Regions from separate parts of the Enterobacter sp. Li2LvB3 genome, predicted to be linked through region 1. Evidence: predicted binding sites of a transcription regulator. Region 1 holds the regulator's gene; each other region holds the start of a gene.

Region 1 (8,076 bases):
AGTGTTGAAAAGGCTGCACGTGCCGCTGATTTGCATGACCAGCCGCCCGGAAAGCAGCATGGCCCGCGCTGCAGATATTCACCTGTGCGTCAAAGTGCCAAAAGAAGCGTGCCCATTGGGTCTTGCCCCGACGTCCAGCACCACTGCCGCACTGGTCATGGGAGATGCGCTTGCGGTGGCATTACTCGAAGCTCGTGGTTTTACGCCAGAAGATTTCGCGCTCTCTCATCCAGGCGGCGCGCTGGGGCGCAAGTTGCTGCTCCGGGTAAACGACATTATGCACACGGGCGATGAGATCCCGCATGTAAGTAAAGCCGCTTCACTGCGTGATGCGTTACTGGAAATTACCCGCAAAAATCTCGGCATGACGGTTGTTTGCGACGATCTCATGAAGATTCAGGGGATTTTCACTGACGGTGACTTACGCCGCGTGTTCGATATGGGCGTGGATGTCCGCACGTTAGGTATCGCCGATGTCATGACACCAGGAGGGATCCGCGTTCGTCCTGGCACCCTGGCGGTGGATGTGCTGAACCTGATGCAGTCCCGCCACATAACCTCGGTGATGGTTGCCGATGGCGACCAACTGCTGGGTGTGGTACATATGCATGATCTTCTACGCGCAGGCGTAGTGTAATGAAGGATAAGACAATGAGTAATGCGGGTGCATCCCTTGCAACCTGTTATGGTCCAGTAAGTACAGACATGATGGCGAAGGCGGAAAACATCCGTCTGCTGATCCTGGATGTTGATGGCGTACTCTCCGATGGCCTGATTTATATGGGCAATAATGGCGAAGAGCTAAAAGCATTCAATGTTCGCGACGGTTATGGCATTCGCTGCGCGCTCACATCCGGGATCGAAGTTGCTATCATCACCGGGCGAAAAGCTAAACTTGTAGAAGACCGCTGCGAAACGTTGGGCATTACCCATCTGTATCAGGGACAATCCGACAAGATGTTGGCATTCAACGATTTGCTTGCGAAACTGTCCATCGCGCCTGAGCATGTTGCCTATGTTGGCGACGATCTGATCGACTGGCCGGTGATGGCCGAAGTGGGGCTGAGCATCGCGGTAGCCGATGCCCATCCGCTGTTGATACCGCGTGCTGACTATGTCACCCATATCAACGGCGGTCGCGGTGCCGTACGTGAAGTCTGCGATCTGCTTCTGCTGGCGCAGGGCAAGCTTGAAGAGGCCAAAGGGCAATCAATATGAGTAAAACCAGACGTTGGGTTATCATTCTGCTAACGCTTGTCGCACTGGTACTGATTGGCGTAAACCTCGCTGACCGTGACGATACACAACCGGAAGTGTTCAACAATAGCGATCCAACATACAAAAGCGATCACAGTGACACGGTGGTTTACAGTCCAGAAGGTGCGCTGAACTATCGCCTGATTGCAACGCATGTTGAGTATTTTTCAGATGATGGTATCTCGTGGTTTACCCAACCGGTAATGACCACATTTGATGCCGATAAAGTGCCAACGTGGTCGATTAAGTCTGACAGAGCAAAATTAACAAATGACCGTATGCTTTATCTGTATGGTCATGTTGAGGTCAACGCCCTGACCGCTGACTCTCAACTGCGTAAAATTACAACAGATAATGCCCAGATTAACCTGGTGACCCAGGATGTGACTTCGCAAGATCTGGTTACACTGTATGGCACAACATTTAATTCCAGCGGTCTGAGAATGCGCGGGAACTTACGCAGCAAAAACGCCGAGCTGATTGAAAAGGTTAGATCCTCTTATGAAATTCAAAACAAACAAACTCAGCCTTAATTTTGTTATCGCCAGCGCGCTGCTGGCAGCCAGTCTTCCCGCACTTGCTGTGACTGGTGATACCGAACAGCCGATTCATATTGAATCTGACACTCAGTCTCTCGATATGCAGGGTAATGTCGTCACCTTTACCGGCAACGTCGTCATGACTCAGGGCACCATCAAAATTAATGCCGACAAAGTGGTCGTTACCCGTCCGGGCGGCGAGCAAGGCAAAGAAATTATTGATGGTTATGGCAACCCGGCAACCTTCTACCAGATGCAGGACAACGGTAAACCGGTGAAGGGCCACGCCACACATATGCACTATGAACTGGCGAAGGATCTTGTCATTCTGACCGGTAACGCCTATCTGGAACAGCTGGACAGCAATATCACCGGCGACCAGATCACCTATCTGGTGAAAGAGCAAAAAATGCAGGCTTCCAGCGAGAAAGGCAAACGCGTTACCACCGTGCTTGTTCCTTCACAGCTGCAAGATAAAGGCAAAAGCCAGGCCCCGGCACAGAAGAAGAGTAACTAATTCGTTATGGCAACATTAACTGCAAAAAATCTCGCTAAGGCCTATAAGGGCCGCCGCGTCGTGGAAGATGTCAGTCTGTCCGTCAACTCCGGCGAAATTGTTGGCCTTTTAGGTCCTAACGGTGCGGGTAAAACCACTACCTTCTACATGGTGGTGGGCATTGTGCCGCGTGATGCAGGCAACATTGTCATTGATGATGAAGATATCAGCCTTCTGCCGCTGCACGCCCGTGCGCGCCGTGGTATCGGCTATCTTCCTCAGGAAGCGTCCATTTTCCGCCGTTTAAGCGTCTTCGATAACCTGATGGCCGTCTTGCAGATCCGCGACGATCTGTCGAGCGAGCAGCGTCAGGATCGCGCTAACGAACTGATGGAAGAGTTTCATATTGAACACCTGCGCGATAGCTTAGGCCAGGCACTGTCAGGCGGTGAACGTCGTCGTGTCGAGATTGCGCGCGCACTGGCTGCAAACCCGAAATTCATCCTGCTGGATGAACCCTTCGCGGGCGTTGACCCTATTTCCGTCATCGATATCAAACGTATTATTGAACATCTGCGTGACAGCGGGCTTGGCGTACTGATCACTGACCACAACGTCCGTGAAACGCTGGCCGTTTGTGAACGCGCTTATATTGTGAGCCAGGGCCATCTGATTGCCCATGGTACGCCGACGCAGATCCTCGAAGATGAGCATGTTAAGCGCGTGTACCTTGGGGAAGACTTCAGACTCTGATAGGGTAGAGGTAACGTAACGCCGCACCGGAGAAAAATGCTCTGAACATGAAGCAAGGTTTGCAATTAAGGCTCAGCCAACAACTGGCGATGACGCCACAGCTACAACAAGCGATTCGCCTGTTGCAACTGTCCACGTTAGAACTTCAGCAGGAACTCCAGCAAGCACTGGACAGCAACCCGTTGCTGGAGCAAACCGATCTTCATGACGAGGTAGATACTCAGCAAACGCAGGACACCGAAACGCTCGATACCGTTGATGCTCTCGAACAAAAAGAGATGCCGGACGAGCTGCCTTTGGATGCCAGTTGGGATGAAATTTACACCGCAGGAACCCCGTCCGGGACGCGTGCGGACTACCAGGATGATGAGCTACCGGTCTATCAGGGCGAAACTACCCAGTCGCTTCAGGATTACCTTATGTGGCAGGTGGAGTTAACGCCCTTCTCTGACACCGATCGTGCGATTGCGACATCCATTGTCGATGCCGTTGATGACACCGGATATTTGACCGTTTCTCTGGACGATATTCTTGAAAGCATCGGCGATGATGAGATCGAACTCGAGGAAATTGAAGCGGTTCTGAAGCGTATTCAGCGCTTCGACCCGGTTGGCGTGGCCGCGAAAGATCTGCGCGACTGCTTGCTGATCCAGCTTTCTCAGTTTGCCAAAGAGACCCCCTGGATTGAAGAAGCCAGGTTAATCATCAGCGATCATCTGGATCTGCTGGCAAACCATGACTTCCGTACACTGATGCGCGTCACCCGCCTGAAAGAAGAGGTGTTGAAAGAAGCCGTCAATCTTATCCAGTCGCTCGATCCTCGCCCCGGCCAATCCATCCAGACCAGCGAACCCGAATACGTTATCCCGGATGTGCTGGTCAGAAAACATAACGACCGCTGGGTTGTAGAATTGAATTCAGACAGCATTCCTCGCCTGCAAATCAACCAGCAGTACGCCTCCATGTGCACCAGCGCACGCAACGACTCCGACAATCAATATATTCGTAGCAATCTTCAGGAAGCGCGATGGCTGATCAAAAGTCTGGAGAGCAGAAATGATACGCTGCTCCGTGTAAGCCGCTGTATTGTCGAGCAGCAGCAGGCGTTCTTTGAGCAGGGCGAAGAGTATATGAAACCGATGGTGCTGGCAGATATTGCCCAGGCCGTCGAAATGCATGAATCAACTATTTCCCGCGTGACAACGCAGAAATATCTGCACAGTCCACGCGGTATTTTTGAGCTTAAGTATTTCTTCTCCAGCCATGTGAATACCGAAGGCGGCGGCGAAGCCTCGTCGACGGCAATTCGTGCACTGGTGAAGAAGTTGATCGCCGCGGAGAATCCCGCGAAGCCACTGAGTGACAGTAAGTTAACCACCATGCTGTCCGATCAGGGTATCATGGTGGCACGCCGTACTGTTGCAAAGTATCGAGAGTCTTTATCCATTCCGCCGTCTAACCAGCGTAAACAACTGGTCTGACACAACCGATAAGGAAGACACTATGCAGCTCAACATCACAGGACACAACGTCGAAATTACTGATGCTTTACGTGATTTTGTGAACACTAAGTTCGCGAAACTTGAACAGTATTTCGAAAGGATCAACCAGGTCTATATTGTGTTGAAAGTGGAGAAAGTGACTCATATCTCGGATGCAACCCTGCACGTGAACGGGGGTGAACTCCATGCCAGTGCGGAAGGGCAAGACATGTATGCTGCTATCGACGGCTTGATTGACAAGCTCGCGCGACAGCTCAATAAACATAAAGATAAACTGAAACAACACTAATTGTCCGGGCAGTTAACGGGTGCAGGAAGGCCTGTTGTGAAACACAACAGGCCATTTGTACAGTTAGCGCTTAGGTGAAATTATGATGAACAACGATTCCGCTCTTCAACTGAGCAATGTCCTTAACCAGGAATGTACCCGTAGTGGCGTTCACTGCCAGAGCAAAAAACGTGCGCTGGAAATCATCAGTGAACTGGCCGCAAAACAGCTGGGCCTGCCGTCACAGGTGGTGTTCGAAGCTATTCTGACCCGCGAAAAAATGGGCAGTACTGGCATTGGCAACGGCATTGCTATCCCGCATGGTAAGCTGGAAGAAGACACCCTGCGTGCCGTCGGTGTATTTGTGCAGCTCGAAACGCCTATCGCCTTCGACGCCATCGATAATCAGCCAGTCGATCTCCTCTTCGCGCTGCTGGTTCCTGCTGACCAGACCAAAACCCATCTGCATACGCTTTCGCTGGTCGCTAAACGTCTGGCTGATAAAACTATTTGCCGTAGACTGCGCTCAGCCCAAAGTGATGAAGAGTTATATCAAATTATCACTGAAGCAGAAGGCAATCAGGATGATGCATAACCGGGAGATGTCCTTTACATCTGTTGTCCTGAGGAGAAACGGAACATGGTGCTGATGATCGTCAGCGGTCGTTCAGGGTCGGGGAAATCCGTCGCCCTCCGCGCGCTTGAAGATATGGGTTTTTACTGTGTCGATAACCTGCCGGTTGTGCTGCTGCCCGACCTGGCCCGGACGCTCGCGGACCGACAAACGTCTGCTGCCGTCAGTATCGACGTCCGTAACATGCCAGAATCACCGGAAGTCTTTGAACAGGCGATGAGCAACCTGCCTGACTCGTTTTCGCCTCAGTTGCTGTTCCTTGATGCTGACCGTAACACGCTGATCCGTCGTTACAGCGATACCCGCCGTTTGCATCCGCTCTCCAGTAAGAATCTCTCTCTGGAAAGCGCCATCGACGAAGAGAGCGACCTGCTGGAGCCATTGCGCTCTCGTGCAGACCTCATTGTCGATACATCTGAAATGTCCGTTCACGAGCTGGCTGAAATGCTCCGAACCCGTTTGCTGGGTAAACGCGAGCGCGAACTGACAATGGTGTTCGAATCCTTCGGCTTTAAGCACGGCATTCCTATCGATGCGGATTATGTTTTCGACGTGCGCTTCCTGCCTAACCCCCACTGGGATCCAAAACTGCGTCCAATGACCGGCCTTGATAAACCCGTGGCCGCGTTCCTCGACAGGCACACAGAAGTTCACAATTTTATCTACCAGACGCGCAGCTACCTTGAGCTATGGTTACCTATGCTGGAAACAAACAATCGTAGCTATCTGACGGTGGCGATTGGCTGTACCGGTGGTAAACATCGTTCGGTTTACATTGCTGAACAACTGGCCGACTACTTCCGTTCACGCGGGAAGAACGTTCAGTCCCGTCATCGCACGCTGGAAAAACGTAAAACATGACCGTAAAACAAACTGTTGAAATCACTAATAAGCTGGGTATGCACGCCCGCCCGGCGATGAAACTGTTTGAACTGATGCAGGGCTTTGATGCGGAGGTTCTGCTGCGTAACGATGAAGGTACAGAGGCTGAAGCCAATAGCGTTATCGCGCTACTGATGCTGGATTCTGCCAAGGGCAGACAAATTGAAGTTGAGGCAACAGGCCCACAGGAAGAAGAAGCTCTGGCGGCAGTGATAGCACTGTTTAATGCCGGGTTTGATGAAGACTAGACTGATGCATCCGCCCTCTCCTTCACGGAGAGGGTCACTAATACAGCTTATTTCCCGTCATAAATCCTTCCCCGCCTAACTGGCGCATTTGCCGCATGATCCACGCCTGACGACCACGAACATACCCCGACGGGGCACTGGCCTTAAAGCGGACGGGATTGGGCAACACGGCCGCTAACAACGCGGCTTCTGATATCGTCAGACGGCTGGCAGGTTTATGGAAATAACGTTGCGCGGCGGCCTCGACACCAAACACCCCATCACCAAATTCAGCGATATTCAGATAGACGGTCAGAATACGCTTTTTGCTCCAGACCGTTTCCATACCAAGTGTCAGACCCGCCTCAAGACCTTTTCGCAGCCAGCTGCGCCCATCCCATAAAAACAGGTTTTTTGCCGTCTGCTGAGAAAGCGTGGATGCACCCCGCACACGATCTTCATGCCTCTCGTTATGCGCCAGCGCTTTCTGGATAGCCGCTACGTCAAACCCCCAGTGATCCGGGAATTTCTGATCTTCAGCGGCAATCACTGCAAGCCCCATAAACGGAGAGATCTCATCCATGCTCACCCAGTCAGAGTGCGCAACGTAGCCGAAATCACCGGATAACCAGGCGCCAAGCTGGCGCTCAACCATCACGGCAGAAAAGGGGACAGGCATGATGCTAAACAAAGCAATACCGCCGCCCCAGAATACCGCCAGGACAATGACAATACGCAACAGGATCCGTTTGACCCACCCGCCAGCCGTGAATTTTCGGATCATTCAGTCAGAACCAACACTCTGTCTACCAGCTTCTCGATACCAGCTGCCGCCTCTGCGATGTTTTGCGCCAGCATATAGGCAGGTGTTGTGACAATCTTATTGTCCTCGTCAACCACGATATCATCGACAGGGCAAGGCACATGTTCGCCCCCCATATCTTCAATCATTTCTGCGGTATCGATATCTGTCCCGATGGTCAGGCGAAGCGGGAAATCGAAAATTTTTGGCAGCATGGCAGGAGCAATACAGATAAAGCCCAGCGGCTTACCGGCGGAATGCATCGCCTGTGCCAGCACGCTAAGATCCCTGTCGACCTGGCATTCGCTGCCCATGGCTGCAAAGGTGCTTAAATTTTTGGCCGCGCCAAAGCCCCCCGGGACAATAAGCGCGTCAAGTTCAGCGGCATTAGCCTGCGCCAGGGGATGAATGTCGCCCCGCGCAATTCGGGCCGCCTCAATCAGCACGTTGCGGGTTTCCGGCATGGCTTCGCCAGTCAGATGATTTACCACGTCCACCTGATTTTTATCCGGGGCGAAGCAGATAACGTCGGCGCCACGTCTGGCTAATGCCAGCAGTGTTATTACCGATTCGTGTATCTCAGAACCATCGTAAACTCCGCATCCACTCAGTACGACACCAATCTTTTTCATCATGACGTTCCTTCTTTGCAAATCGCTGAAGCATATTAATAATTCTGATTAAAACGCTATGCTTCACACATTTCACTGATTCAT
Region 2 (8,076 bases), on a different contig from region 1:
ACGGCAGGCCTAACAGCCGGGCAAAATAGGCTTCGGATACCGCGGTGGAGCCGGACGACGATTCAATGATCGTGGTGCCTTCTTTAATCCAGCCGTTACACAAACCGTATAAGAATAGCGAGCGGGCCAGGCGATGTTTCAGGCTACCGGTAGGATGGGTGCTTTCATCTTTCAGGTAGAGCTGAATGCCCGCAAATCCTGGCAGAGAGAGGCGGATTAAATGGGTATCTGCCGAGCGCTGATAGTCGGCATTGATTTCGCTGATGGCATGTTTAACCCAGGTGCTATTCATCGTGTGTATCCGTTTGTCATTTTGTGCCCAGCATAGCGAAAAGCACAGAAAAAATTGTTGCTATCTGACCTTTAAAATAGAATGAAGGGAGAAAAATTTTCTCTGCGAGGTGGGTATGCTAGATAAAATTGACCGCAAGCTTCTTTCATTGTTGCAAACCGACTGCACCCTCTCTTTGCAGGCGCTGGCAGATGCCGTTAATCTGACCACCACACCGTGCTGGAAGCGCCTCAAAAAGCTGGAAGATGACGGCATTTTGCTCGGGCGTGTTGCACTTTTAGATCCCGAAAAATTGGGGCTTGGACTGACCGCATTTGTCCTGATAAAAACGCAGCATCACAGTAGCGAATGGTATTGCCGCTTTGTCACCCAGGTCTCTGAAATGCCGGAGGTTCTTGGATTCTGGCGTATGGCAGGGGAATATGATTATCTGATGCGCGTCCAGGTGGCCGATATGAAGCGATATGATGATTTTTACAAGCGACTGGTCAACAGTGTACCGGGCTTATCGGACGTCACATCGAGCTTCGCGATGGAACAAATAAAACACACCACAGCATTACCCATTGAATAAATTGAATAACTTCCCGGCCAGGCCGGAAAAATACCTTCAGGAAAATACCGCGTGCGATTATTTGCCCAACTAAGCTGGTACTTTCGTCGGGAGTGGCAACGCTATCTCGGCGCAGTCTGCCTGCTTATTATCATTGCCATTCTGCAACTTATCCCGCCAAAGGTGGTGGGATATGTGGTGGATGGCGTCACCGAACAGCATTACACCACCGCACGGGTGTTGATGTGGATTGGCACGCTGGTGCTGACTGCGGTGATTGTCTACCTGCTGCGCTACGTCTGGCGTGTCTTGTTATTCGGGGCGTCTTATCAGCTTGCCGTTGAGCTGCGCGAAGACTTTTACCGCCAACTGAGCCGCCAGCATCCCGAGTTTTACCTGCGTCACCGCACTGGTGATTTAATTGCCCGTGCTACCAACGACGTTGACCGCGTGGTGTTTGCCGCCGGGGAAGGGGTGTTAACGCTGGTGGACTCGCTGGTGATGGGGTGCGCGGTGCTGATTGTGATGTCGACCCAAATCAGCTGGCAACTGACGCTGCTGGCCCTGCTGCCAATGCCGCTTATGGCGCTGGCGATCAATCGCTACGGCGAAAAACTACATGAGCGTTTCAAACTGGCGCAGGCGGCATTTTCGTCACTCAACGACCGCACTCAGGAGAGCATGACCAGTATCCGCATGATCAAAGCCTTTGGTCTGGAGGACAGACAATCTGCGCTGTTTGCTGCCGATGCGGCGGATACCGGGGCGAAAAACATGCGGGTGGCGCGGATTGATGCGCGTTTTGACCCGACGATTTATATCGCTATCGGTATGGCGAACCTGCTGGCTATCGGCGGCGGTAGCTGGATGGTGGTACACGACATGATGACGCTTGGCCAGTTAACCAGTTTCGCGATGTATCTGGGGCTGATGATTTGGCCAATGCTGGCGCTGGCCTGGATGTTTAATATTGTTGAGCGCGGCAGTGCTGCCTACAGCCGTATTCGCGCCATGCTGGCCGAAGCGCCAGTGGTTAACGACGGTAGTGAAACGGTTCCGGAAGGACGTGGGGTAATGAAAGCGGATATCGGTTCGTTTGTTTACCCGCAAACGGAACATCCGGTGCTTGAAAACGTCAATTTCACGCTGCAATCGGGCCAGATGCTGGGTATTTGCGGCCCGACGGGTTCCGGTAAAAGCACTCTGCTTTCGCTTATCCAGCGTCACTTTGATGTTACTCAGGGCGATATTCGCTTTCACAATATCCCGCTGACACGCCTTCTGCTGGACGACTGGCGCAGCCGTCTGGCTGTGGTCAGCCAGACGCCGTTTTTATTCTCTGACACCGTCGCGAATAACATTGCTCTTGGCCACCCAACGGCGACGCAGGAAGAGATTGAACATGTCGCGCGTCTTGCCAGCGTTCATGACGATATTTTGCGTCTGCCGCAGGGCTATGACACCGAGGTGGGCGAACGTGGTGTGATGCTTTCTGGTGGGCAAAAACAGCGTATTTCGATTGCCCGCGCGCTGCTGCTGAACGCCGAAATCCTGATCCTGGATGACGCACTTTCTGCGGTGGATGGCCGCACTGAATATCAGATCCTGCACAACCTGCGACAGTGGGGCGAAGGGCGCACGGTGATTATCAGTGCGCACCGCTTGTCGGCATTGACCGAAGCCAGTGAAATTCTGGTGATGCAGCACGGGCACATTGCTCAGAGTGGGCAACATGACCAGCTTACAGAACAACCCGGCTGGTATCGCGATATGTACCGTTATCAGCAGCTTGAAGCGGCGCTCGATGATGCTCCAGAGCAGGATGAGGAGACCGCCAATGCGTAAGCTGGGAACGATGTGGCCGACCTTAAAACGTCTGCTTTCCTATGGCTCTGTGTGGCGAAAACCGCTGTCGATTGCCGTGCTTCTGCTCTGGATTGCGGCGATTGCTGAGGTGAGTGGTCCGCTGCTGATTAGCTATTTCATCGACAATATGGTGGCGAAACGCTATCTGCCGCTGGGGCTGGTGGCGGGGTTAGGTATTGCCTACGTTGGGTTACAGCTGACGGCCGCCGGGCTGCACTATGCGCAGTCGTTGCTGTTTAACCGGGCAGCCGTTGGCGTCGTGCAGCAGCTGCGCACGGATGTGATGGATGCGGCGCTGCGCCAGCCGCTGAGTGAATTTGATACTCAGCCTGTCGGGCAAGTTATCTCGCGTGTGACCAATGATACGGAGGTTATCCGGGATCTGTATGTCACCGTTGTGGCAACGGTATTACGCAGTGCGGCGTTGATTGGTGCGATGTTGGTGGCGATGTTTAGCCTTGACTGGCGCATGGCGCTGGTGGCGATCACCATCTTCCCGGCAGTCCTGATTGTGATGGTTATCTATCAACGTTACAGCACGCCGATTGTTCGCCGCGTGCGCGCTTATCTGGCCGATATCAACGATGGCTTTAACGAAGTGATCAACGGTATGAGCGTCATCCAGCAGTTCCGCCAGCAGGCACGTTTTGGCGAGCGAATGGGGGAAGCCAGTCGTTCACATTACATGGCGAGAATGCAGACGCTTCGCCTGGATGGCTTCCTGTTGCGTCCGTTGCTGAGTCTTTTCTCTACGCTGGTGCTTTGCGGCTTACTGATGCTGTTTGGTCTGACGTCGGGCGGCACCATTGAAGTGGGCGTATTGTATGCCTTTATTAGTTATCTTGGGCGTCTGAATGAACCGCTGATTGAGCTCACCACTCAGCAATCCATGCTGCAACAGGCCGTGGTTGCGGGAGAGCGCGTCTTTGAGCTAATGGACAGGCCACGTCAGACCTACGGTGATGATGACCGTAGTCTGCAAAGCGGTGCTATTACCTTTGATAATGTCTCGTTTGCTTATCGTGATGACCGGCTTGTCCTCCAGGACGTTAGCCTGGATGTCCCGTCGCGTGGCTTTGTGGCGCTGGTGGGGCACACCGGTAGCGGTAAGAGTACGCTCGCCAGCTTGCTGATGGGGTATTACCCGCTCACGAAAGGGGAGATCCGCCTGGACGGGCGTCCACTGTCTTCCCTGAGCCACAATGTCCTGCGTAAAGGGGTGGCAATGGTGCAGCAAGACCCGGTGGTGCTGGCGGATACTTTCTATGCCAACGTCACGCTGGGCAGGCCTTATACGCATGAGCAGGTGTGGGCGGTGCTGGAAACCGTGCAGCTGGCAGAGCTGGCACGCGGTCTGCCCGAGGGTATCGACACCCGGCTGGGCGAGCAGGGAAATAATCTCTCGGTTGGGCAAAAACAGCTGCTGGCGCTGGCGCGGGTGCTTATTGAAACGCCGCAGGTGCTTATTCTGGATGAGGCAACTGCCAGTATTGACTCCGGTACTGAGCAGGCTATCCAGCAGGCGCTGGCGGCCGTGCGCGATCATACAACGCTTGTCGTTATCGCTCACCGCCTGTCAACGATTGTTGATGCCGATACTATTCTGGTGCTGCATCGCGGCCAGGCCGTCGAGCGCGGTACGCATCGTCAGCTGTTAGAGGCGAAAGGGCGTTACTGGCAGATGTACCAGTTGCAACTGGCGGGAGAAGAGCTGGCTGCCAGTGCGCGCGAAGAGGAATCACTCAGCGCCTGATGCACCAAAATCAGGCAACGCGCTAACACTCTCAACTGTTGGTGCAACACTGAAACGCATCATGCACTGTTATGGTGCGTTTTTTTTCGCCACTTCATCACCGAATGCCTTGCCGCGCTCATTGCACCGCTTTTTCCCCCTTTTTTCAATTCTGGCACATCCCTTGCAATATCTCCTGCGTGTTAGCAGCGGCCATTACCGAATTCTGACTGGAGGGGATTTATGAAGCTGGTTACAGTTGTAATCAAACCATTCAAACTTGAAGACGTTCGTGAAGCATTGTCTTCCATGGGTATTCAGGGACTGACTGTCACCGAAGTGAAAGGCTTTGGTCGTCAGAAAGGTCATGCCGAGCTTTATCGTGGGGCGGAATACAGCGTTAACTTCCTGCCTAAAGTGAAGATTGATGTCGCAATTGCTGACGATCAGCTTGATGAAGTGATTGATGTCATTAGCAAAGCGGCCTACACCGGCAAGATTGGCGACGGCAAAATTTTCGTTGCCGAGTTGCAGCGCGTGATTCGTATCCGTACGGGCGAATCCGACGAAGCGGCATTGTAAGTAACTCCTGGCACACAGTGATAGGGATCGAGAAAATGAAGATAGCAACAATCAAAACGGGTCTGGGTTCGCTGGCACTGCTGCCAGGCCTGGCACTGGCTGCCCCTGCGGTGGCAGACAAAGCCGATAATGCCTTTATGATGATCTGCACCGCGCTGGTGCTGTTCATGACTATCCCAGGCATTGCGCTGTTCTACGGCGGCCTGATCCGCGGTAAAAACGTCCTCTCCATGCTGACGCAGGTTGCTGTGACGTTCGCACTGGTGTGTGTGCTGTGGGTGGTCTACGGTTACTCGCTGGCCTTCGGCGAAGGCAACGCTTTCTTCGGCAACCTCAACTGGGTGATGCTGAAAAATATCGAACTGACCGCGCTGATGGGTAGTTTCTATCAGTACATCCATGTTGCTTTCCAGGGCTCGTTCGCCTGTATCACCGTAGGCCTGATTGTTGGTGCGCTGGCTGAGCGTATTCGCTTCTCTGCGGTACTGATTTTCGTGGTTGTCTGGCTGACGCTCTCCTACGTGCCGATTGCGCATATGGTATGGGGCGGTGGTCTGCTGGCGACTCATGGTGCACTGGACTTCGCGGGCGGTACTGTTGTGCACATTAACGCCGCTGTTGCAGGTCTTGTCGGTGCATACCTGATTGGCAAACGTGTGGGCTTTGGCAAAGAAGCCTTCAAGCCACACAACCTGCCGATGGTGTTTACCGGTACGGCTATCCTCTACTTTGGCTGGTTCGGTTTCAACGCCGGTTCAGCAAGTGCTGCGAACGAAATCGCTGCGCTGGCCTTCGTGAATACCGTTATTGCCACGGCGGGTGCAATCCTCTCCTGGGTATTTGGTGAGTGGGCCGTTCGCGGTAAACCTTCTCTGCTGGGTGCATGTTCTGGTGCGATCGCCGGTCTGGTTGGTATCACCCCTGCGTGTGGTTATGTGGGTGTAGGTGGCGCGCTGCTTATTGGTCTGGTTGCTGGTCTGGCTGGCCTGTGGGGCGTGACTGCGCTGAAACGTGTTCTGCGTGTTGATGACCCTTGCGATGTGTTCGGTGTGCACGGCGTGTGCGGTATCATCGGTTGTATCATGACCGGTATTTTCGCGGCGAAATCTCTGGGTGGAGTGGGTTACGCAGAAGGCGTCACCATGGTTCACCAGGTGCTGGTACAGCTGGAAAGTATTGCCATCACTGTTGTCTGGTCTGCCGTTGTGGCCTTTATCGGCTACAAACTGGCTGACATGACCGTCGGTCTGCGTGTACCAGAAGAGCAGGAACGCGAAGGTCTGGACGTCAACAGCCACGGCGAGAATGCGTATAACGCTTAATAAACAGCAAAACGGCAACCTCAGGTTGCCGTTTTTAATGTTGATGCCCTCTCCCACCGGGAGAGGGCATCAGGCCGCACAAAATTACCCGCGATTACGCATTACCCCTTCCTGCACCGTTGATGCCACCAGAACACCATCCTGAGTATAAAACTCGCCGCGTACAAACCCGCGAGCGCTGGACGCCGACGTACTTTCCACGCTATAGAGCAACCAGTCATTCATATCGAACGGGCGGTGGAACCACATGGAGTGGTCAATTGTCGCAACCTGCATCCCTTTTTCCAGGAACCCAACGCCGTGTGGTTGCAGGGCAACCGGCAGGAAGTTGAAGTCGGAAGCGTATCCCAGCAGATACTGATGGACGCGGAAATCCTCCGGCACGGTGCCGTTGGCGCGGATCCACACCTGACGTTTTGGTGCAGCTACGTGGCCTTTCATCGGGTTATGGAACTCGACGGGGCGAATCTCCAGTGGCTTATCGCACAGGAATTTCTCTTTCACCTGCGGTGGTAGCAGGTGCGCCAGCGCACGCGCGATATCGGTTTCAGATTTAAGCTCTTCCGGCGATGGGGATGGCGGCATCACTTTTTGATGCTCATAACCCGGTTCAGGCGCCTGGAAAGAGGCCGTCATGTAAAAGATAGGTTTGCCATTCTGAATGGCAGCCACGCGACGGGCACTAAAACTGTTGCCGTCACGCAACACTTCAACGTCATAAACAATCGGTTTGGCGCTGTCGCCAGGGCGTAAGAAATAGCTGTGAAAAGAGTGCACCAGACGGTCTGCCGGGACGGTCTCTTTAGCGGCATATAACGCCTGTCCAACGACTTGCCCGCCGAAGACCTGGCGTAAGCCCAAATCTTCGCTCTGTCCACGAAAGAGTCCTTCCTCAATTTTTTCCAGGTTCAGTAATGTCAGCAGATTGTTCAGTGCTTGACTCATAGTTGTCCTCAATAAAACGCCGTGGCGAAAGATAAGCAGAGTATAACGCAGATTTGAAAGTGGTCCGATGGGTAGAATAATCTGAATATCGGCCTGAAATCAGGCATTAATCAGTGATTTGTGCCACACTTGTTACGTTATATAAATGTTAACGACATCGGGTGGGATCGATCCCGCTGGTGCATTGATGATAAGGAGACTTCAATGAAACTCGTGCACATAGTAAGTGGTTTAGCGATAGCGGTGGCACTGACTGCCTGCGCAGGTAAGCACGCCAGTACCCAGGCGCCAGCGCCGGATCCAAATACTGTTGACACGCTTTCGCAGCAGACTACTCAGCAGCCTAACGTTTCTGGTACGGTATGGATCCGTCAGAAAGTGGCTTTACCGCCAGACGCTGTGTTAACGGTCACCCTTTCGGATGCCTCTCTGGCTGATGCACCTGCCAAAGTGCTGTCGCAAAGAGCGGTGCGTACCATCGGTAAACAGGCTCCGTTCAGTTTCGTGTTGCCATACAACCCGGCTGACATCCAGCCTAATGCGCGGATATTGCTGAGTGCAGCAGTCACCGTTAACGGTAAGCTGATGTTTATCACTGATACGGTTCAGGAAGTGATTAACCACGGTGGGACAAAAGCCGATCTGAATCTGGTTGCGGTGCAGCAGACCGAAGTTCCTGTTTCAGCACAACCACCTGTTGCGGCTGAACCACCTGCCTTAATCCAGCAGTAATGACCTATGCCCTCTTCCCGGTGAAGAGGGCAGCTGTTTTAGTACACCCAGC
Region 3 (8,076 bases), on a different contig from region 1:
GCCAGAACGGGCCGCCGTATACGAACGCGACACCAACGGAAGGAGTGAGTATGTCTGTACCATCTATCGACTGGGATTTGGCCCTAATCCAGAAATATAACTATTCCGGGCCACGCTATACGTCATACCCAACCGCGCTGGAGTTCACCGATACCTTCGGTGAGCCTGAATTTCTTCAGGCTGTTGCCCGCTATCCTGAGCGCCCGCTTTCGCTCTACGTCCATATTCCGTTCTGCCATAAGCTCTGCTACTTCTGTGGCTGCAATAAAATTGTTACCCGCCAGCAGCACAAGGCCGATCAATATCTGGATGCACTTGAACAGGAAATCCTGCATCGTGCGCCGCTCTTTGCCGGACGCCACGTCAGCCAGTTGCACTGGGGTGGCGGTACGCCAACTTATCTGAACAAAGCACAAATCAGCCGACTGATGGCGTTGATGCGCGGTAACTTCAATTTTAACGATGACGCTGAAATTTCGATCGAGGTCGATCCACGTGAAATTGAGCTGGATGTACTGGATCACTTACGCGCTGAAGGTTTTAACCGCCTGAGTATGGGCGTGCAGGATTTCAACAAAGAAGTGCAGCGTCTGGTGAACCGTGAGCAGGATGAAGACTTTATTTTTGCCTTGCTGAACCATGCGCGTGATATCGGCTTTACGTCGACCAACATTGACCTGATTTACGGCCTGCCAAAACAGACGCCAGAGAGCTTCGCCTTTACGCTGAAGCGTGTGGCTGAGCTCAATCCCGATCGCCTGAGTGTCTTTAACTATGCGCACCTGCCAACGTTGTTCGCCGCGCAGCGCAAAATCAAGGATGCGGATCTACCTTCTGCCCAGCAGAAGCTGGATATTTTGCAGGAAACCATCACTTCGCTGACCGATACCGGTTATCAGTTTATTGGTATGGATCACTTTGCCCGCCCGGACGATGAGCTGGCGATTGCCCAGCGTGAAGGTGTGCTGCACCGCAACTTCCAGGGCTACACCACCCAGGGCGACACCGATTTACTGGGGATGGGCGTTTCGGCCATCAGCATGATTGGCGACTGCTACGCGCAGAACCAGAAAGAGTTAAAGCAGTACTACCAGCAGGTCGATGACACAGGTAATGCGCTGTGGCGCGGTATCGCGTTAACGCGGGATGATTGTATTCGCCGTGATGTGATTAAGGCGCTTATCTGTAATTTCCGTCTCGATTTCAGTGCGACAGAAGTGCAGTGGGATCTGGTATTTAACGAGTACTTTGCGGAAGACCTGAAGCTGCTTGCTCCGCTGGCGAAGGATGGGCTGGTGGATATTTCGGAGAGTGCGATTGAGGTTACGCCGAAAGGGCGTTTGTTGATTCGTAATATCTGCATGTGCTTCGACGCGTATTTGCGTCAGAAAGCGCGTCTGCAACAGTTCTCGCGGGTGATTTAATACGCGCAGAATTGCGTCAAAATGTAGGCCGGGTAAGGCGAAGCCGCCACCGCCACCCGGCATTTACATTCAAGCCCGCTAGCTAAACAGCCCAACCAGCGCCGCACACAATACAGCAGCAACGGCGGTTTGTGGCGTGTGGCTTTCGGCTGCTCCGCTCGAGAGCAAATTCACTAATGATTCCAGCATGATGGTCCCCCCAATTTCCGGGCACGATCATACAAAACTCATCGGAACAGTAAAGCGCAAAATAACGGCAATTTGCGCTCAATTAGTAATCTTTACACAGCGGTAAAAATCACTCCATTCCCAGCTCTTTCAGCTTACGTGTCAGGGTATTGCGTCCCCATCCCAGTAAACGAGCCGCTTCCTGTTTATGGCCCTGAGTATGACGAAGCGCAGTGGTTAACAACGTGCGTTCCATTTCTGGCTGAGCCTCTGAAAGCAGGTTTTGATGACCGGATCGTAGCGCGCGATCCGCCCATTGCGCCAGAAGTGTCGCCCAGCTGTCTGGCAGCGCATGTCCGGTGCTGCTTTCTGGAGCGGTGGCTTCGAACAGCTCTCCTGGTAAATCCTGAATCAGCACTTCCTGACCGGCGGCCATGACCGTCAACCAGCGACAGGTATTTTCAAGCTGACGCACGTTGCCAGGCCAGGCCAGGCGGGTGAGGGCGGCATCGGTTTCCGGGTGGAGCAATTTGGCCTCCACACCCAGCTCACGCGCGGCAACCTGGAGGAAGTGGCGCGCCAGACGAGGGATATCCTCGCGACGCTCGCGCAGCGGTGGCAGGTGAACGCGGATCACGTTAAGACGATGGAACAAGTCTTCACGGAATTTGCCCTCCTGAACGCGCTGCTCAAGGTTCTGGTGCGTTGCGGCAATAATACGCACGTCTACTTTTACGGGAGCATAACCCCCCACACGGTAGAACTGCCCATCAGCCAGCACGCGAAGCAGGCGGGTCTGAACATCCAGCGGCATATCGCCGATTTCATCCAGGAAAAGGGTCCCGCCGTCAGCCTGTTCAAAGCGACCCTGGCGAATAGTGTTTGCGCCGGTAAATGCCCCTTTTTCATGGCCGAACAGTTCTGACTCAATCAAATCCTTCGGGATCGCCGCCATGTTCAGAGCGATAAACGGTGCTTTCGCACGCGGGCTATGCCGGTGTAGCGCATGGGCAACCAGTTCTTTACCGGTTCCCGATTCGCCGTTAATCAATACGCTAATGGAAGAACGGGACAAACGACCGATAATGCGAAAAACGTCCTGCATGGCAGGCGCTTCGCCGATGATGTCCGTCGTCGGGCCAAAAACTGGCGCATTGCGGGGTTGTTGCTGCTCCTGGTAGTGGCTGATGGCGCGCTCAACCAGGGCTACCGCTTCGTCGATATCAAAGGGTTTTGGCAGATAATCGAATGCCCCTTGCTGGTACGCACTGACGGCGGCATCCAGATCGGAGTGGGCAGTCATTATGATGACCGGAAGCATTGGGTGGCGTTGTTTGATCTGCTTTAAGAGCGCCAGCCCGTCCATGCCCGGCATCCGAATATCTGACAGCAAAACATCCGGGGTTTTGGTGGTGAGTGCATCAAGCACGTCGCTGCCGCTCTCAAACGTCGTGCAGCTTAATCCCGCTCCCGTGAGTGCGCGTTCAAGCACCCAACGGATGGAGCTATCGTCATCGACTACCCAGACTATCCCTCGTTGCATACACGTCACCTTTATTTTTTAATTGGCAGGTAAACCGAAAACTCGGTATGACCCGGCCAACTGGTAAATTCAATTTTGCCAGAGTGTTGATCAATCAAATTACGGGCAATGGATAACCCCAGTCCTGTACCGCCTTCGCGGCCACTAACCATCGGGTAGAACAATGTGTCCTGAAGATGCGATGGGATGCCTGGCCCGTTATCCTCAACGTCTATTCTTGCCGCAAGTCGGTAACGCACACCGTGCAGCGTTAACTGGAAAGCGGTACGGGTGCGCAGAATAATTTCACCACCTTCAGGCCCAAGCGCCTGAAGAGCATTACGCACGATATTCAGAAGAACCTGTTCAATCTGGTCAGGATCGTGCGCCAGTTCTGGCAGGCTTGGATCGTAATCGCGCACCAGCGTGACGTTTTCCGGTAACTCCATCGACACGAGTTTCACCACCCGCTCAGCCACTTTATGAATGCTTTCTGATACGTGCATTCCCGGTTGCTGCGGCCCAAGCAGTCTGTCGACCAGATTACGCAGACGGTCTGCCTGCTCAATGATGACGTTGGTGTATTCGGCAAGCGCAGGGTCGGGGAGTGCTTTGGTCAGCAGCTGTGCCGCACCGCGCAAACCACCCAGTGGGTTTTTGATTTCATGGGCCAGCCCACGCACCAAATCCCGGGCAGCGATCTGCTGGGCATGCTGGAGCTGTTCCTGACTAAGGCGACGCTGATTATCCATCGGTGCCATCTCGAGCAGAATAAGCCCCTCAGGAAGGCGTTGCGCCGTCAGCGAAAGAATATGGGAACGTCCGTCTATCACCAGCGTCACTTCGTTATCGGTGAACCCCTGACCGGCCTGTAAACTTTCCTGCATCAGGCCAATATTCAGTGAAAAATAGCTCAGCAATTCCGGGAGCGGTGTACCAAACAGTTTGCGTGCGCTCTGGGCAAGCAGTTGCTGCGCCGCCGGGTTGGCGTAATGCACTGCCAGCTCGTCGTCGACCAACAAGATACTGTTAATTAAGGAATTGAGGATCTGCCCAGCATCGGGCAGCGTGCCAGTTGCCATTCAGCAGTCTCCTGGAGTTGTTTGCACTAATTTAGTGCAGTATAGCTTTTTCGGCGTAAAAGCGCGTGAGATCAGGTTGTTGGTGGAGAAAAAAGCCCATCCGAAGATGGGCTGAAAGTTTCCACGGCAACAAAAAAACAGCTTTCGGGGTCGCGCGTAAAAAGTCGCGCGAAACCCGTTAAAAATTAAACGCTGTAGTACAGTTCGAATTCAACTGGGTGCGGAGTCATACGCACACGGTCATTCTCTTCGATACGCAGAGCGATGTATGCGTCGATAGCTTCGTCAGTGAACACACCACCTGCAGTCAGGAACTCGCGGTCAGCGTCCAGCGCCTGCAGCGCTTCTTCCAGAGAACCGGCAACCTGTGGGATCTCTTTCGCTTCTTCTGGCGGCAGGTCATACAGGTTTTTGTCCATTGCTTCACCTGGGTGGATCTTGTTCTTGATACCGTCAAGACCAGCCATCAGCAGAGCAGCGAAGCACAGGTATGGGTTAGCTGCTGGGTCCGGGAAGCGAACTTCGATACGACGCGCTTTCGGAGAAGCAACAACCGGGATACGGATAGAAGCAGAACGGTTACGAGCAGAGTAAGCCAGCATTACTGGTGCTTCATAGCCTGGGACCAGACGCTTGTAGGAGTTGGTGGTTGGGTTCGCCAGGGCGTTGATCGCTTTAGCGTGTTTGATAACACCACCGATGTAGAACAGCGCTTGCTCGGACAGACCCGCATATTTGTCGCCAGAGAACAGGTTGGTGCCGTTCTTGGACAGAGACATGTGGCAGTGCATACCGGAACCGTTGTCGCCAAACATTGGTTTTGGCATGAAGGTCGCAGTTTTACCGAAACGGTGCGCAACGTTGTGCACAACGTATTTGTAGATCTGAATCTCATCCGCTTTTTTGGTCATGGTGTTGAAGCGGGTTGCGATTTCGTTCTGGCCAGCAGTTGCCACTTCGTGGTGGTGAGCTTCAACAACCAGGCCCATCTCTTCCATGATCAGACACATAGTAGAACGGATGTCCTGTGAGGAATCGACCGGAGGAACCGGGAAGTAACCGCCTTTCACGCCTGGACGGTGACCTTTGTTACCACCTTCATATTTGGTGGAGGAGTTCCATGCGCCTTCGATGTCATCGATAGCAACGTGGGAACCAGAAATTGAAGCACCAAAACGGATGTCGTCAAACAGGAAGAATTCTGGCTCTGGCCCGAACAGAACGGTGTCTGCGATACCGGTAGAACGCAGGTACTCTTCTGCGCGCTTAGCGATGGAGCGTGGGTCACGGTCGTAACCTTGCAGTGTGCCTGGTTCGAGAATATCGCAACGGATGATCAGAGTAGGTTCTTCGAAGAACGGGTCAATGAGCGCAGTAGTTGCGTCCGGCATCAGAACCATGTCTGATTCGTTAATGCCTTTCCAGCCACCAATGGAGGAGCCGTCAAACATTTTGCCTTCTTCAAAGAATTCGGCGTTCACCTGATGTGCAGGGATTGTGACGTGCTGTTCTTTACCTTTGGTATCGGTGAAGCGCAGATCAACAAACTTCACTTCATGTTCGTTCAGCATCGTCAAAACGTGTTCAGCGGACATACTTAACTCTCCAGATTGGTCATTGTCGTCGTGGTAACGAGGTCTTCAATTTTTGTCTTGTACTGGCTGTGTTGCCATATTTTTTATAAAGCGAAATCTGTGCCAACTTTTAAAACACCCCAAAAAGGCGTTATCATGCGCACCATAGTGCAAAAGGGCTGCACCATGATGGTTATGTTGCACCAGTATAGTGCTCCATGGTGAACATTGAGCACCATATTGGTGCAATTTACGTTAAAGCGCCCTTTACCGCTCCGTGAAAGCGATCACAAAGCATCTCTGCAATACTTGTTTGCGGGGGATGTTTGTGATCCTGTTTTGTAGTGCGATTAATCCGTGTACAATAACGCGCTATTTCTAAATGCCTGAGGCAAAGTTGTGATCGAAAATTTGCGTAACATCGCCATCATCGCGCACGTTGACCATGGTAAAACTACCCTGGTTGATAAGCTGCTGCAGCAATCCGGTACGTTTGATGCTCGTGCCGAAACTCAAGAACGCGTGATGGACTCCAACGATTTGGAGAAAGAGCGTGGGATTACCATCCTCGCGAAAAACACCGCGATTAAATGGAATGACTACCGTATCAACATCGTTGATACCCCAGGGCACGCCGACTTCGGTGGTGAAGTTGAACGTGTAATGTCCATGGTAGACTCCGTGCTGCTGGTCGTTGACGCAATGGATGGCCCAATGCCGCAGACGCGCTTCGTGACCAAAAAGGCATTTGCCCATGGTCTGAAGCCAATCGTTGTTATCAACAAGGTTGACCGTCCTGGCGCGCGTCCTGACTGGGTTGTTGACCAGGTATTTGACCTGTTCGTTAACCTTGATGCGACCGACGAGCAGCTGGACTTCCCTATCGTTTACGCTTCTGCGCTGAACGGTATCGCAGGTCTGGACCACGAAGACATGGCTGAAGACATGACCCCGCTGTACCAGGCGATTGTTGACCGTGTTCCTGCACCAAGCGTTGATCTCGACGGCACCCTGCAGATGCAGATCTCTCAGCTCGACTACAACAACTATGTTGGCGTAATCGGCATTGGTCGTATCAAGCGCGGTAAAGTTAAGCCTAACCAGCAGGTTACTATCATCGATAGCGAAGGCAAAACCCGTAACGGTAAAGTCGGTAAAGTGCTGACTCACCTGGGTCTTGAGCGTATCGAGAGTGACGTTGCTGAAGCTGGCGACATCATCGCAATCACCGGTCTGGGTGAGCTGAACATCTCCGACACCATCTGCGATCCGCAGAGCGTCGAAGCGCTGCCAGCTCTGTCCGTTGATGAACCAACCGTGTCCATGTTCTTCAACGTCAACACCTCTCCGTTCTGTGGTAAAGAAGGTAAGTTCGTTACCTCTCGTCAGATCCTTGACCGCCTGAATAAAGAGCTGGTGCACAACGTTGCGCTGCGTGTTGAAGAAACTCCGGATGCAGACGCATTCCGTGTTTCTGGTCGTGGTGAGCTGCACCTGTCTGTTCTTATCGAAAACATGCGTCGTGAAGGTTTCGAAATGGCGGTTTCCCGTCCGAAAGTAATCTTCCGCGAAATCGACGGCCGTAAACAAGAGCCGTTCGAAAACGTAACGCTGGACGTTGAAGAGCAGCATCAGGGTTCTGTAATGCAGGCTCTGGGTGAGCGTAAAGGCGACCTGAAAAACATGAATCCAGATGGCAAAGGCCGCGTACGTCTCGACTACGTGATCCCAAGCCGTGGCCTGATCGGCTTCCGTTCTGAGTTCATGACCATGACTTCTGGTACTGGTCTGCTGTACTCCACCTTCAGCCACTACGACGACGTTCGTCCAGGCGAAGTTGGCCAGCGTAACAACGGCGTTCTGATCTCCAACGGTCAGGGTAAAGCGGTTGCGTTCGCACTGTTCAGCCTGCAGGACCGCGGTAAGCTGTTCCTGGGTCACGGTGCTGAAGTTTACGAAGGCCAGATCATCGGTATTCACAGTCGTTCTAACGACCTGACTGTAAACTGCCTGACCGGTAAGAAACTGACCAACATGCGTGCGTCAGGTACTGACGAAGCAACGGTCCTGGTTCCACCAGTCAAGATGACCCTGGAGCAAGCTCTGGAATTCATCGATGATGACGAACTGGTAGAAGTGACTCCACAGTCAATTCGTATCCGTAAACGTCACCTGACCGAGAACGATCGTAAACGTGCGATGCGCGGTCCGAAAGAAGACTAATTCACGCTTCTTTTAGTCTGCAAAACCCCGTCCTTTGTGGCGGGGTTTTTCTTTTTATGCGTTATGTCGCAGCGCATAGCCAA
Region 4 (8,076 bases), on a different contig from region 1:
ACGTGGTACGTCACCCGGTGGTGGCGCGCATCGTCAACGCCTATGAAGCGTGGGAAGAAGCAGAGCAGAAGCGAAAGGCCGAACTGGCCGCAGAACGTAAGCGCGAAGCGCAGGAGCAAGAACAAAAATGAGTCAGGTGATCCTCGATTTACAGCTGGCCTGTGAAGATAATTCTGGAATGCCGGAAGAGGCGCAATTTCAGAAATGGCTGGATGCGGTCATCCCCCAGTTTCAGGAAGAATCAGAAGTCACGATTCGTTTGGTGGATGAAGCGGAAAGCCATGAGCTTAATCTGACCTACCGCGGTAAAGATAAGCCTACCAACGTGCTCTCTTTCCCGTTTGAAGCCCCGCCGGGTATCGAGATGCCGCTACTGGGTGATTTGATCATCTGCCGTCAGGTGGTAGAGCAGGAAGCCAAAGAGCAGCAAAAACCGCTTGAGGCCCACTGGGCACATATGGTCGTACACGGCAGCCTGCATTTGCTGGGCTACGATCATATTGAAGATGACGAAGCGGAAGAGATGGAGTCCCTCGAGACAGAGATAATGCTTGCTCTGGGCTATGAGGATCCGTACATTGCCGAGAAAGAATAGTCAGTCAACAGACCGGCTAACATGCCGCCGCGTAAGGATATCGCGCGGCGGTAAACGTTGAACTTACAAGAGAACCCTTAACAAACGCCATGAGCGACGACAATTCACACAGTAGCGACACGACAACCAGTAAAAAGGGATTTTTCTCCCTCATTCTGAACCAGCTTTTCCACGGCGAACCGAAAAACCGTGATGAGTTGCTGGAGCTGATTCGTGATTCCGGGCAAAACGACCTTATCGACGAAGATACGCGCGAAATGCTCGAAGGGGTCATGGACATCGCCGACCAGCGCGTCCGCGACATCATGATCCCCCGCTCGCAGATGATCACCCTGAAACGCAACCAAACGCTCGACGAGTGCCTCGATGTCATTATCGAGTCTGCCCACTCGCGTTTCCCGGTTATCAGCGAAGATAAAGATCACATCGAAGGGATTTTGATGGCGAAAGATCTGCTGCCGTTTATGCGCAGCGATGCCGAAGCCTTCAGTATGGAAAAAGTGTTACGTCAGGCCGTGGTTGTGCCGGAAAGCAAGCGTGTGGATCGGATGCTGAAAGAATTCCGCTCTCTACGCTACCACATGGCGATTGTTATTGATGAATTCGGCGGCGTGTCAGGTCTGGTCACGATCGAAGATATTCTTGAGCTGATCGTGGGCGAAATCGAAGACGAGTACGACGAAGAAGAAGATATCGACTTCCGTCAGCTCAGCCGCCACACCTGGACCGTGCGCGCGCTGGCTTCGATTGAAGACTTCAACGATGCCTTCGGTACGCACTTCAGCGATGAAGAGGTCGATACCATTGGCGGTCTGGTGATGCAGGCCTTTGGGCACCTTCCGGCACGCGGAGAAACCGTTGACATCGACGGTTACCAATTCAAAGTCGCGATGGCCGACAGCCGACGTATTATTCAGGTTCATGTCAGAACGCCGGATGATTCACCGGTACCAAAACTGGAAGATTAATCTAAATGGCATTTGCCCCATTACTTGAACGCCAGCGTGTCCGTTTGCTGCTGGCGTTGTTACTCGGAGCCAGCGGTACGCTGGCTTTTTCTCCTTACGATATCTGGCCTGCCGCCATTATTTCCCTGATGGGGCTACAGGGGTTAACCCTGAACCGCCGTCCTGTGCAGGCCGCAGCCATTGGCTACTTCTGGGGTCTGGGGCTGTTTGGCTCTGGCATTAACTGGGTCTATGTCAGCATCGCGCAGTTTGGCGGGATGCCGGGCCCGGTTAACGTCTTCCTGGTTGTGCTGCTTGCCGCCTATCTCTCACTCTACACCGGTCTGTTCGCAGGTATCCTTTCTCGCCTGTGGCCAAAAACGACCTGGCTTCGCGTCGCTATCGCAGCACCGGTTGTCTGGCAGATCACAGAGTTCCTGCGCGGGTGGGTATTAACCGGCTTCCCGTGGTTGCAGTTCGGATACAGCCAGATTGATGGTCCGTTAAAAGGGCTGGCCCCGGTAATGGGCGTAGAGGCGATTAACTTCCTGTTGATGGTGGTCAGTGGCCTGCTGGTGCTTGCGCTTATCACGCGCAGCTGGAAACCGCTGGTTACGGCACTGGTCCTGTTCGCCCTGCCCTTCCCGCTGCGTTACATCCAGTGGTTTACCCTGGAGCCCGCACGGGCAACGCAGGTATCGATGGTGCAAGGCGATATCCCGCAGGCAATGAAGTGGGACGAAAAGCAGCTTATCAACACGCTGAAAATCTATGCCGGCGCGACCGAGCAGGTGATGGGAAAATCACAGCTGATTATCTGGCCGGAATCCGCCATTCCTGACCTGGAAATCAACCAGCAGCCGTTCCTGAACATGATGAATGACCTGCTTCGCGCACGCGGCAGCACGCTGATTACCGGGATTGTCGATGCGCGTCTGAATCCGCAGAACCGTTATGACACGTACAACACAATAATCACGCTCGGCAAAGACAGCGAATACAGCTATAACTCCACCGATCGGTATAACAAGAATCACCTGGTCCCCTTCGGCGAATTTGTTCCACTGGAATCGATTCTGCGTCCACTGGCACCGTTCTTTGATTTGCCGATGTCCTCTTTTAGCCGTGGTCCATACGTTCAACCTCAGCTGCACGCGCACGGTTTTGCGTTGACGGCAGCCATTTGCTACGAAATTATCCTCGGTGAGCAGGTGCGCGATAACTTCCGCCCGGACACCGACTATCTGCTGACCATCTCTAACGATGCGTGGTTTGGGAAATCGATTGGCCCGTGGCAACACTTCCAGATGGCGCGTATGCGCTCCCTGGAGCTGGCGCGTCCGCTGCTGCGTAGCACCAATAACGGCATTACCGCAGTGATTGGCCCGCAAGGTGAAATTCAGGCCATGATCCCGCAGTTCACCCGTGAAGTGCTGACCACGAAAGTTACGCCGACCACCGGACTGACGCCATACGCCCGTACCGGCAACTGGCCGCTGTGGATCCTGACCGCGCTGTTTGGTTTTGGTGCCGTGTTGATGAGCCTTCGTCAGCGTCGCAGATAATCCCCCCCTCCTCTGCCGGGTGGCGCTGACGCTTACCCGGCCTGTTTTCCCATGTTCAACAATTCCTCCAGACTCCCACTTTGGCACGTCTATTGCTTTGTATATTAACGCAAACGCAATTTGGCTTAACGTACAACCTGGTCGCACCAGCGTAGATCGCCGGTAGCACCGAAACGGTGCAACGGGAGATTTTTGCCTCTGAATGGTGCGGCGCGCTTCGCAAAAATAAACAATAACGCAGCAAAATCTTTACATTAAGCCAAACTAAATGTTAACAAGCTTGCATAACACTGCACTCGCATAGCGCGAGATATAACAACATCACAATGGGTATCAATGCGTCACTGGCGCTGATAAAAAAGGAGTTGGGTATGCAATTACGTAAACTGGCCACAGCAATGCTGGTTATGGGGATGTCCGCAAGCGTTGTACACGCTGAAGACGCTCCGGCTGCCGGGAGCACTCTCGACAAGATTGCCAAAAACGGCGTGATCGTGGTCGGCCACCGTGAATCTTCTGTCCCGTTCTCTTACTACGACAACACGCAAAAAGTCGTGGGCTATTCACAGGATTACTCCAACGCCATCGTTGAAGCCGTGAAGAAAAAGCTGAACAAGCCTGATCTACAGGTGAAGTTGATTCCTATCACCTCGCAGAACCGTATTCCTCTGCTGCAAAATGGCACCTTCGATTTTGAGTGCGGCTCAACCACTAACAACCTTGAGCGCCAGAAACAGGCTGCGTTCTCTGACACCATCTTCGTGGTAGGTACCCGCCTGCTGACCAAGAAAGGCGGCGAGATTAAAGATTTTGCTGACCTGAAAGGCAAAGCGGTTGTGGTGACATCCGGTACCACTTCTGAAGTTCTGCTGCACAAGCTGAATGACGAGAAGAAAATGGATATGCGTATCATCAGTGCGAAAGACCACGGCGACTCTTTCCGTACGCTGGAAAGCGGCCGTGCTGTGGCATTCATGATGGATGACGCACTGCTGGCAGGTGAGCGTGCTAAAGCGAAGAAACCAGACAACTGGGAAATCGTAGGCACCGCGCAATCCAAAGAAGCTTACGGCTGTATGCTGCGTAAAGACGACGCTGAGTTCAAAAAACTGATCGATGACACCATCGCTCAGACGCAGACTTCCGGCGAAGCGGAAAAATGGTTCGACAAGTGGTTCAAGAATCCAATTCCACCAAAAAATCTTAACATGAACTTTGAACTGTCTGACGACATGAAAGCGCTGTTCAAATCACCAAACGACAAGGCTCTTAACTAATTAGAACAACAGGGGCAGGACCTCCTGCCCTCTCGATTGTCGGGAAGCACGGACAGACTATACGTTGAGTGGTCGTTCCCCACTCAGCGCGAAAATTAGCTTCTCACCAATCTTCGAGGGTAGCGCTGCTACCCTTTTTTTTCTGGAGTTTATTATGTCAATCGACTGGAACTGGGGCATTTTTCTGCAACAAGCCCCGTTCGGCAACACCACCTATCTTGGCTGGTTATGGAGCGGCTTTCAGGTCACTGTGGCTTTATCCATAACGGCATGGATAATCGCGTTTCTTGTCGGCTCGTTGTTCGGTATTTTGCGTACCGTCCCTAACCGCTTTCTTTCAACTCTCGGCACCCTGTATGTGGAACTGTTCCGTAACGTTCCTCTGATAGTGCAATTCTTTACCTGGTATCTGGTTGTTCCTGAACTGCTACCTGAAAATATTGGCATGTGGTTTAAGTCAGAACTGGATCCGAACATTCAGTTCTTTGTCTCCTCCATGCTGTGTCTGGGGCTGTTTACCGCTGCCCGCGTGTGCGAGCAGGTACGTGCTGCCATTCAGTCCCTGCCGCGCGGACAAAAGAATGCCGGTCTGGCGATGGGCCTGACGCTGCCACAAACATATCGTTATGTGCTGCTGCCTAACGCTTACCGCGTGATCGTTCCTCCGATGACCTCAGAGATGATGAACCTGGTGAAAAACTCGGCCATCGCCTCCACTATCGGTCTGGTGGATATGGCGGCGCAGGCGGGCAAACTGCTGGATTACTCCGCCCATGCGTGGGAATCCTTCACCGCGATAACGCTCGCCTATGTTCTGATTAACACTGTCATCATGCTGGTGATGAACCTGGTTGAACGCAAAATTCGCCTGCCGGGCAATCTGGGGGGCAAATAATGTACGAATTTGACTGGAGTTCCATTGTTCCATCCATGCCGTATCTGCTTGATGGCCTGGTGATTACGTTAAAGATCACAGTGATTGCCATCATCATCGGTATCGTCTGGGGCACCCTGCTTGCGGTGATGCGCCTGTCGAGCTTTAAACCGTTCGCCTGGTTTGCCACCGCCTACGTTAACGTCTTCCGCTCAATTCCACTGGTGATGGTGCTGTTGTGGTTTTATCTGATTGTTCCAGGCTTCTTGCAGAACGTACTGGGGCTGTCACCGAAAACCGACATCCGCCTGATCTCAGCGATGGTGGCATTCTCTATGTTTGAGGCCGCTTATTACTCAGAGATTATCCGTGCGGGTATTCAGAGTATTTCGCGTGGGCAATCCAGTGCCGCACTGGCGCTGGGGATGACTCACTGGCAGTCGATGCAGCTCATCATTCTGCCGCAGGCGTTTCGCGCCATGGTTCCACTCCTGCTGACTCAGGGCATCGTGCTGTTCCAGGATACCTCTCTGGTATACGTACTAAGCCTGGCAGACTTCTTCCGTACCGCTTCCACCATCGGTGAGCGTGATGGTACGCAGGTCGAGATGGTCCTCTTCGCAGGTGGGGTCTATTTTGTGATTAGTTTAAGCGCGTCGCTGTTGGTCAGCTGGCTGAAGAAAAGGACTGTATAATGATTTCCCTGAAAAATGTTTCTAAATGGTATGGGCACTTTCAGGTGCTGACCGACTGCTCCACCGAAGTGAAAAAAGGCGATGTGGTGGTGGTGTGCGGGCCGTCCGGTTCCGGCAAATCCACGCTGATTAAAACCGTCAATGGCCTGGAGCCGGTGCAGCAAGGCGAGATCCTCGTTAACGGCACCAAAGTGAATGACAAGAAAACCAACCTTGCCCAGCTGCGCTCCCACGTCGGGATGGTATTCCAGCATTTTGAGTTGTTCCCGCATCTCTCCATTATCGAAAACCTGACCCTGGCGCAGGTAAAAGTGCTTAAGCGCGATAAAAAACTCGCACGCGAAAAAGGGCTGAAGTTGCTGGAACGTGTGGGGCTTTCCGCTCACGCCGATAAATTCCCGGCGCAGCTCTCCGGCGGCCAGCAGCAGCGTGTAGCGATCGCCCGTGCGCTGTGTATGGATCCGGTAGCCATGCTCTTTGACGAACCCACCTCTGCACTCGATCCTGAAATGATCAACGAAGTGCTGGATGTCATGGTTGAACTGGCGCACGAAGGGATGACCATGATGGTGGTAACGCACGAAATGGGCTTCGCCCGTAAAGTGGCCAACCGCGTGATCTTTATGGATGAAGGCAAGATCGTTGAAGACTCGCCAAAAGAAGAGTTCTTCGCGAACCCGAAATCTGAGCGCGCAAAAGACTTTCTCGCCAAAATTCTGCATTAATCTTCTCAGTGCGCAATCTGCGGATTGCGCACTGCTTCACGCTTTACATCTCTTCTTCTCGTCGGCCTCACATTGCAGCGTTACCCTTGTCACAAAATAACGCTAAAAATGGAGAACTCTATGGCACTGCCAATCATTCTCGATTGCGATCCAGGTCATGATGACGCGATCGCCCTCGTCCTTGCTCTTGCCTCCCCTGAACTGGACTTAAAAGCTGTCACCTCGTCGGCCGGAAACCAGACCCCGGATAAAACCCTGCGTAACGTGCTGCGGATGCTTACGCTGTTAAAACGCACGGATATTCCAGTGGCAGGCGGTGCAGTTAAGCCGCTGATGCGCGAGTTGATCATTGCCGACAATGTGCACGGTGAATCAGGGCTTGACGGCCCGGCACTGCCAGAACCAGGATTTGCACCGCAAAACTGCACGGCCGTTGAGCTGATGGCAAAGGTACTGCGTGAAAGTGCTGAACCCGTCACGCTGGTGGCAACTGGCCCGCAAACCAACGTCGCGCTGCTCTTAAACGGCCACCCGGAACTGCATAAGAAAATCTCCCGCATTGTGATTATGGGAGGTGCGATGGGGCTTGGTAACTGGACGCCTGCGGCGGAGTTCAACATCTTTGTCGACCCGGAAGCAGCAGAGATTGTCTTCCAGTCGGGTTTACCGATTGTGATGGCGGGGCTGGATGTTACCCACCGGGCGCAGATTATGGCTGACGACATTGAGCGCTTCCGTGCAGTGGGTAATCCGGTCGCGATAACCGTGGCCGAGCTGCTTGATTTCTTTATGGAGTATCACAAAGCCGAGAAATGGGGATTCCAGGGAGCGCCACTGCACGACCCTTGCACCATTGCCTGGCTGCTGAAGCCTGAGATGTTCACTACTGTGGAACGCTGGGTGGGCGTGGAAACTGCGGGGAAATATACTCAGGGGATGACGGTGGTAGATTACTATTCGCTGACCGGAAATAAACCGAATACGACACTGATGGTGGATATCGATCGGGAAGCGTTTGTGAATTTGCTGGCGGAGAGGCTGGCTTATTTTTCTGCGGCCTGATGCCCTCACCCTAGCCCTCTCCCACAGGGAGAGGGAACAAACCAGCGCTTTTACCTATGGCTCAAACGGGCGGCGCTGGAACTGATCGTGCCCGCATTTTGGGCAACGCGGCAGCACATCAGGTGTATAAACCGCAATATGGTGATGGCACTTCTCACACACCAGATTTCCCAGCCCCACCACTTCACCACTGTGATATACACCATGGTGGTTGAGATCCTGAAACACCTCACGCCACTCCAGCTGTGTTTTGTCAGTGATATCGACCAGTTCCTGCCACAGGCTCTCTTTAATCACGCGCATAAAAACGCTGTCTGTGATTTCGTCCTGGCTCTC

Evidence for each region. The regulator sigma-54, encoded in region 1, starts transcription at its own class of promoters, with help from an activator protein. The targets are predictions, from matches to a motif close to GTTGGCACANNTTTCGCTNT.
Region 2: a site for sigma-54 is predicted at 4,615-4,634, ahead of glnK (P-II family nitrogen regulator). Genes of this name have one in related genera too.
Region 3: a site for sigma-54 is predicted at 5,879-5,898, ahead of glnA (glutamate--ammonia ligase). Genes of this name have one in related genera too.
Region 4: a site for sigma-54 is predicted at 3,187-3,206, ahead of ACS603_RS16990 (amino acid ABC transporter substrate-binding protein). Genes of this name have one in related genera too.

The regions. Positions count from the first base shown of each region.
Region 1 is NZ_JBSICG010000010.1:11,726-19,801, reverse strand. Features, by position in the region: gene kdsD (arabinose-5-phosphate isomerase KdsD) at 1-637, shown strand, start outside; gene kdsC (3-deoxy-manno-octulosonate-8-phosphatase KdsC) at 652-1,218, shown strand; gene lptC (LPS export ABC transporter periplasmic protein LptC) at 1,215-1,790, shown strand; gene lptA (lipopolysaccharide ABC transporter substrate-binding protein LptA) at 1,759-2,313, shown strand; gene lptB (LPS export ABC transporter ATP-binding protein) at 2,320-3,045, shown strand; gene rpoN (RNA polymerase factor sigma-54) at 3,093-4,526, shown strand; gene hpf (ribosome hibernation promoting factor) at 4,549-4,836, shown strand; gene ptsN (PTS IIA-like nitrogen regulatory protein PtsN) at 4,919-5,410, shown strand; gene rapZ (RNase adapter RapZ) at 5,456-6,310, shown strand; gene npr (PTS phosphocarrier protein NPr) at 6,307-6,579, shown strand; gene mtgA (monofunctional biosynthetic peptidoglycan transglycosylase) at 6,617-7,342, opposite strand; gene elbB (isoprenoid biosynthesis glyoxalase ElbB) at 7,339-7,992, opposite strand.
Region 2 is NZ_JBSICG010000013.1:85,754-93,829, forward strand. Features, by position in the region: gene ACS603_RS12545 (PLP-dependent cysteine synthase family protein) at 1-292, opposite strand, end outside; gene ACS603_RS12550 (Lrp/AsnC family transcriptional regulator) at 408-866, shown strand; gene ACS603_RS12555 (SmdA family multidrug ABC transporter permease/ATP-binding protein) at 918-2,690, shown strand; gene ACS603_RS12560 (SmdB family multidrug efflux ABC transporter permease/ATP-binding protein) at 2,683-4,464, shown strand; gene glnK (P-II family nitrogen regulator) at 4,687-5,025, shown strand; gene amtB (ammonium transporter AmtB) at 5,061-6,347, shown strand; gene tesB (acyl-CoA thioesterase II) at 6,432-7,292, opposite strand; gene ACS603_RS12580 (YbaY family lipoprotein) at 7,497-8,024, shown strand; gene ACS603_RS12585 (MGMT family protein) at 8,063-8,076, opposite strand, start outside.
Region 3 is NZ_JBSICG010000033.1:31,860-39,935, reverse strand. Features, by position in the region: gene hemN (oxygen-independent coproporphyrinogen III oxidase) at 51-1,424, shown strand; gene ACS603_RS21490 (YshB family small membrane protein) at 1,503-1,613, opposite strand; gene glnG (nitrogen regulation protein NR(I)) at 1,723-3,135, opposite strand; gene glnL (nitrogen regulation protein NR(II)) at 3,147-4,196, opposite strand; gene glnA (glutamate--ammonia ligase) at 4,382-5,791, opposite strand; gene typA (ribosome-dependent GTPase TypA) at 6,170-7,993, shown strand.
Region 4 is NZ_JBSICG010000021.1:17,207-25,282, forward strand. Features, by position in the region: gene ACS603_RS16970 (PhoH family protein) at 1-131, shown strand, start outside; gene ybeY (rRNA maturation RNase YbeY) at 128-595, shown strand; gene corC (CNNM family magnesium/cobalt transport protein CorC) at 685-1,563, shown strand; gene lnt (apolipoprotein N-acyltransferase) at 1,569-3,107, shown strand; gene ACS603_RS16990 (amino acid ABC transporter substrate-binding protein) at 3,479-4,384, shown strand; gene ACS603_RS16995 (amino acid ABC transporter permease) at 4,539-5,279, shown strand; gene gltK (glutamate/aspartate ABC transporter permease GltK) at 5,279-5,953, shown strand; gene ACS603_RS17005 (amino acid ABC transporter ATP-binding protein) at 5,953-6,678, shown strand; gene rihA (pyrimidine-specific ribonucleoside hydrolase RihA) at 6,799-7,740, shown strand; gene ACS603_RS17015 (zinc ribbon-containing protein) at 7,795-8,076, opposite strand, start outside.